Linked DNA regions of Aminivibrio sp.. The protein of the gene in region 2 interacts with the protein of the main gene of each other region in a pairwise test. Links are inferred from orthologs where the notes say so. Each region holds a gene or a part of one and is shown on either strand. Other genes may lie near its edges. The genes, in order: lysA and JMJ95_RS00055.

Region 1 (3,219 bases), on a different replicon or contig from region 2:
TGCCCTTCATGTCGTCGAGAACCTTCATGGAGTCGTTGTCCGCCTTCACGATGAAAGCGCTGATGGAGATTTCATAGTTATCGGAGAAGGCGACCTTTTTTGCCCGCTCTTCCGTGGCGCTCATTCCGGCGGCCACGATGTCGATCTTCTTCGCGAGCAGGGAGGGGATGAGACTGTCGAACGGCATGTCCACCCACTCGAGCTTCTTGCCGATCTTCGCCGCGATGGCTTCCATGAGGTCGATGTCGAAACCCTTCAGGTTGTTCTTCTCGTCACGGAACTCGTAGGGGGGGTAAGTGCTTTCCGTTCCCACAAGAATCACGTCCTTGGCCATGACATCGGCCCATCCGCCGGTGGCCGCGAGGGCCAGGACCAGAAGCGCGAGCAGCAGTTTTTTCATGATGATCTCTCCTTTGTTATTGAACATATGTTTATATCATTCCGCACGAATGATATTCAATGTACAGTCAGAATACACGCCCTGTTTTTTTCTGTCAATACCGACTTTCCGTCCTAAATCCTGCGGATTTAGGTTCGTTTTTTTTATGTTGACGTTCCTTCCCCCGCTGGATATAATGTCCGAAACAAAGAAAGCACAGGCGATGATGCAGAATGCCCGAAGTAATGAATCTGCCGCCAGAGAGGGAAGTCCACAGGCTGAGAAGCTTCCCGGGCAGGAACGGAGGAGCGAAAGACTGCGGAGCCGGGGCTGAAACGGTTCGAATGAACCGGAAGTACGCCTCCGGGAGGCTCCCGTCACAGAGCCGAGAGCGGGGCGCTGCGGCATGCGCCCAAGCAGGGTGGTACCGCGAGTTCAACGACTCGTCCCTTCATCGGGGCGGGTCGTTTTTTATTCACCGTTTTTTTCGAACGGAAAGAGGTGCAGCCGGAGTGGGCCAGCAGAACGTGAATGACAGGGGGCATTTCCTCTTCGGAGGATGGGACGTGACGGAACTGGCGGAGCGTTTCGGGACGCCGCTGTACGTCTTGTCCGAGGAGGGGATTCGGGCCCGATGCAGGGCGGTGAGGGAATCCTTCATGGACCGGTGGGCGAATGCCTTGGCGGTGTATGCCGGGAAGGCTTTCCTTCCCCTGGCCATGTGCAGGATCATTGCCTCGGAAGGGCTGGGGCTCGACGTAGTATCGGGAGGGGAGCTCCACACGGCAAAATCCGCCGGCTTCCCCATGGAAAACGTTTTTTTCCACGGCAACAGCAAGACGGAGGAGGAACTCCGTTATGCCCTCGATGCTGGAGTGGGGCGGATCGTCGTGGACGGCGCCTCGGAGCTCGACGCCCTTGAAGAGATCGCCCGGAAAGCGGGAAAAAGGGCGGACATCCTCTTCCGGGTTACCCCGGGGGTGGACGCCCACACCCACAAATATATACTTACGGGCCACACGGGCTCCAAGTTCGGGTTTCCTCTCCTCGGGAACTCCCTCAGAACGGCGGTGCGGAGAGCCATGGACTCGGACTGCCTTTCCCTCAGGGGATTCCATTTCCACATCGGTTCCCAGATTTTCGAGAACACATCCCACGTGATGGCCGTGGGAATCGTGGTAAAGACCATTGCCGAATTTTCCCGGGACCTCGGTTTCACCACCATGGAACTCAACATGGGCGGGGGGTACGGCGTGGAATTGGACCCCGAAGGGAAGACTCCCCCCATAGCCTCCTTCACCGACGCCATGATGGAGACCCTCGCTGCGGGATGCGCCGCGGAGGGAATCCCCCTGCCTCAGGTTATCATCGAGCCGGGCCGGTGGATCGTCTCCGAGGCGGGAATTACCCTGTACACCGTGCAGACGGTGAAGACCATCGACGGAATGGTGACCTACGTCGCTGTTGACGGGGGCATGACGGACAATCCGAGGCCCGCCCTGTACGGCGCGAAGTACTGGGCCGTGGCGGCGGGCAAGATGAACAGGGAACCTACGGAGACGGTGACGGTGGCCGGGAAATGCTGCGAGTCCGGGGACGTGCTCATCGAGAGGCTGAAGGTCCCTCCCCTGGAGCGGGGCGACCTGCTCGCGGTGCTGAACACCGGGGCCTACACCTTCTCCATGGCGAGCAACTACAACCGCATTCCCCGACCGGCTGCCGTGCTGGTGAGCCCGGGGCGGGCCGACGTGATCGCGGAGAGGCAGACCTACGACGATGTGCTCCGGTGGGACAGAATTCCGAAGCATCTGGAGTGAACGGAACACCATATCTGGAGGTGGGGCCGGAAAAAAAAGAGAGTGACGGTTGGATCCCCGTCCTGACGGGCGGAAAATCGGATTGGAAACAAACGCCAAATACCAGGGAGGTTGAGAAAAGAAATGAGAAAGATCCTTATGATGGCAGCGGCAGTCTTGATCCTTGTCTTTGCGGGAGCCGCCTTCGCGGATGACGTGATCCGCATCGGCCATACCGTGTCCCTCACCGGCGGCGCTTCCATGTGGGGACAGTCCGAGGCCCGGGCACTTGACATGCTCGTGAAGAAGATCAACGGCGCCGGCGGCGTCCTCGGGAAGAAGATCGAGTTCGTCCGCTACGACAACCGGAATGACGGGGTCGAAGCGGTCAACGTGGCCCGCCGGCTCGTCTCCGACGGTGTCGTGGCCGTCATCGGCCCTGCCCAGAGCGGCAACGCCATCGCTTCAGCCCCCGTATTCGAGAGGGCGGGCATCCCCATGGTGGTCACCACCGCCACCAACCCCTACGTGACTATCGACCAGAGGTCCGGCAAGGTTCGTCCTTTCGCCTTCCGCCCCTGCTTCATTGACCCTTTCCAGGGGACGGTGGCGGCCCGGTTTGCCGTGACTGACCTCGGGGCGAAGAAGGGCGCCATTCTCTACGACGTTGGATCGGACTACGGCCAGTGGCTCGCGAAGTACTTCGAGGAGGCCTTCGTGGAGAAGGGCGGCACCATCGTGGCGAAGGAGGCCTTCAGGACCGACGAGCTCGACTACAGGGCCCAGCTCGGCAAGATGAAGGATCTCGCCCCTGACGTCATCTTCATCCCCACCAGCCAGAAGGAAGCCGCCATGGCCGCCAAGCAGGCCAGGGACCTCGGCATCGGCGCCGTACTCCTCGGAACGGACAACTGGGGCAGCCCGGATCTCATCGAGCTTGGCGGCAGCGCCATCGACGGCGGGTATTTCGTGAACCTCGCGGATCTGGCCGACCCCGATATCCAGGATTTCGTGGCCGAGTACAAGGCCGCTTTCGGCGAGGAG
Region 2 (3,073 bases):
TCCGCATATTTTCACCTCCCTGTTACACATATTACGTGCGCACTTATTTATTGTCAAGAGTATGAAAACGAAGCCCCAGGCAACATGCAACGCGGGCCGGGGAGACGATCCCCGGCCCGCGCTTTCTGTCTTTAGCTCTGATGCTGTCCGTTATTTCCTCGGGCGCCGGCCGTGCCTGCTCCACATCCTGTTTACCTTCTCGAGCTGCTCGGGGGTCAGCATCCCGCGAAACTCCCCGAACGTCCCCGCCATGGCGAGGGCTCCTTCGGAAAGGATGTCCACGGCCTTTTCGGCGGTCTTCCCGATCATCCCGTCATCCATGGTCCCGTCCCGGAGGGCGGCCCGGCCTTCCTTCAGCACGGCAAGCAGTCTGCCCATTCGCTCCTGCATGGCGGGGGCCTCGGCTGTAAAGAGGCTCTCCGCATTCTTCCGCTGCTCTTCGGTCAGGTTCAGGAAGTCATGCCGGAAACGGAAATCGTGCCTTTTTCCTGGAAAATCCGCAATCCGCTGCTCCGCCCGCTTTTCCAGGAGGGAAAGGACATTTTCCGCCTTGGCGAGCTGTTTCTCGTCCAGCATTCCGTACAGGTCCGAAGCGGCCCGGAGGGCTCCCTCCGCCATTTTCACCAGTTCAGGCCGTGCACTCGCGAGGACCTCTCCGGCTTGCTTTCCGTCAAAGGGCTCAGTGCCGGAAAACAGCGACCGGACTTCCCCCCGAAGGCCGAACAGAACCCTGGCCGCGGTCCACTTCTGCTCCCGCAGCTTCCCCAGTATGCCGTCCGCCTTTGTCCACTGCTCCTCAGTGAAATCCAGCGGGTTGACGGCCCGGAACATTTCGGCCCTGAAGGTCGGCTCTCCGCCGCTCCTCCACCGCCCCGGAGCTCCCCATGCAAACGCTCCTCCGAGAAGAACCAGGACTGCCGCCCCAAGCAGCGCTCCGGAAAATATCGATCGTTTTTTCATGTGTTCCGCCTCCCTCTGCAAGATGCCGGGGTTCTCCCCGGTACGGCAGGATCATACCCCGGAGAGCATGAACGTGCCCTTCAGCCAATCCGCAGAAACGTCAAGAAAAGTAAACTTCTTCTCCCCCTTTCTTAACCAACCTTTACCTCTCGCCCGTTCCCGCTGTCGTATAATGGCCTCAGCGCCGGAACGATACCCGGTCCCGGCCGATTCATGCACGAGAGGAGGCGATGGCCGTGCATACCCTTCTTCTGCTCGACGACGACAAGGAACTCTGCGACCTGCTGACGGACTATCTGAAGCCCGAGGGGTTCGAAATCCTCACCGCCCACGACGGCAACACGGGACTGGCGGCCGCCCTGAACTTCCCGTCCCTGGACCTCATTCTGCTCGACGTGATGCTCCCCGGAAAGAACGGTTTCGACGTCCTCCGGGAGCTGCGGACCTGTTCAGGGGTCCCCGTCCTCATGCTCACCGCCAAGGGGGACGAAGTGGACAGGATCGTTGGCTTGGAACTGGGGGCGGACGACTATCTGCCCAAACCCTTCAACCCCCGGGAACTTCTGGCCCGCATACGGGCCATCCTCCGCCGGAAGGAGCCCCCTGCCGCCCCGAACACCCCTGAGCGGCTCGTCTCCGGTGACATCGAACTGGACCCCGCACGGAGGACAATCCGCGCAGGTGGAACGGACATCGACCTCACCACCGTGGAATTCAAGCTGCTGGAGGCCCTTCTCCGCACCCCGGGCAAGGTGGTCTCCCGGGACGCCCTCTCCCGGGCCGCCCTGGACCGTCCCCTCTCCCCCTTCGAGCGAAGCCTGGACGTCCACATGAGCAACCTCAGAAAAAAACTCGGCCCCGGCCCCGACGGCTCACCCCGTATTCGGACCCTCCGCAGCGAAGGCTACCTCCTGTCATGCGAAGCTACACGCTGAAGCTCTTCTGGTGGTTCTGGCTCACCGCCGCCGTGGCGGTCGTCGCCAGCCACATGATAGGGAAGCTCGCCGAGGAGGAGCAGTTCCGGAACCGGGGGGAAACCCTGCGGGAGATCGCCGCTCTCTACGGCGAAAAGGCCGTCTCGATACTCGACCGGAGCGGCAGCGGGGCGGCCCTGGACTACGTGACCGGCCTGCAGCGCACCATCCGCATCACCGGTTTTCTCTTCGATGAAAGCGGAAAGGAAATGCTGGGGCAGACCGTCCCGGACTACATCCACGCCATCCTTGCCGAGGCACGGAAGAAGAACGGACCGGCGGGCAGCTTCGAACGGGGGCGGCCTCTCTTCGCAGTTCCCCTGGAGTCGCGGCCCGGACACATATTCGCCGGAGCCCTGCCGAACCTCTTCAGGGAAAGAACCTCAGCCGCCACCTTCTATCGCCTGTTTACCGCCGTACTGGCGGCCGCCTTTCTGTCGTGGATCCTGGCGGTCAGGCTCACCCACCCCCTCAAGGCGCTGGGGAAAACCATGAGAAAGTTCGCCGCCGGAGCCCTGGACGCCCGGGAAGGCAAGGCGGCCCGGCGGAAAGACGACATCGGCGTCCTGGCGCGGGACTTCAACGCCATGGCGGCCAGGATCGAGGAGCTGCTGAAAGGCCAGAGGCGGCTGCTCGCCGACGTATCCCACGAGCTGCGCTCCCCCCTCACCCGCCTCGGCGTGGCCCTGGAGCTCGCGAGAAGGCACATCCCGGAGGAAGCGGCCCGAGAATATGAGCGAATGGAGAACGAGCTGGCACGGATGAACGCCCTCATCGGCTCCCTGCTTCAGCTCTCGAGGCTCGACGCCCTGGACAGGCCCGAGAACCGGCAGACCATGGACCTTTCGGCCCTCGTGGAGGAGATCGCCGAGGACGGCGAATTCGAGGGAGCCCCCCACGGCAGGGGAGTATCCGCGGACATCCTCCCCGGGGTATCCTATACCGGCGACCCCGCCCTCCTTCGAAGCTCCGTGGAAAACCTGGTCCGCAACGCCCTCCGCTACTCCCCCGAGGGAGGAACGGTGGACGTATCGCTTTCGAGACAAGGCGGAGCCGTCCGCATCCTCGTGGAGGACAGGGGACCGGGAGTGCCCGATGAGGAACTGGAGCACATCTTCACACCCTTCCACAGGGTGGAG

What was found.
Region 1: the proteins of JMJ95_RS00055 (region 2) and lysA interact in binary tests that used the Escherichia coli proteins (3 or more experiments, as listed by UniProt). The link is inferred for Aminivibrio sp. from one-to-one orthologs.

Annotation. Positions count from the first base shown.
Region 1 is NZ_JAESIH010000047.1:51,828-55,046, reverse strand. Bases 4-2,904 are described here. They hold lysA (diaminopimelate decarboxylase), read left to right. Parts: upstream 4-612; coding sequence 613-2,196; downstream 2,197-2,904. Other genes in these bases: JMJ95_RS07055 (ABC transporter substrate-binding protein), read left to right, coding at 2,320-2,904; JMJ95_RS07065 (transporter substrate-binding domain-containing protein), read right to left, coding at 4-400. Outside these bases: more of JMJ95_RS07065, read right to left, coding at 1-3; more of JMJ95_RS07055, read left to right, coding at 2,905-3,219. UniProt on the Escherichia coli protein: Specifically catalyzes the decarboxylation of meso-diaminopimelate (meso-DAP) to L-lysine. Is not active against the DD- or LL-isomers of diaminopimelate.
Region 2 is NZ_JAESIH010000002.1:6,170-9,242, reverse strand. What follows is about bases 291-3,045. They hold JMJ95_RS00055 (response regulator transcription factor), read left to right. Parts: upstream 291-1,196; coding sequence 1,197-1,895; downstream 1,896-3,045. Other genes in these bases: JMJ95_RS00050 (ATP-binding protein), read left to right, coding at 1,877-3,045; JMJ95_RS00060 (Spy/CpxP family protein refolding chaperone), read right to left, coding at 291-960. Also shown: JMJ95_RS00065 (DUF6364 family protein), read right to left, coding at 1-7; more of JMJ95_RS00060, read right to left, coding at 151-290; more of JMJ95_RS00050, read left to right, coding at 3,046-3,073. UniProt on the Escherichia coli protein: Response regulator member of the two-component regulatory system CpxA/CpxR which responds to envelope stress response by activating expression of downstream genes including cpxP, degP, dsbA and ppiA.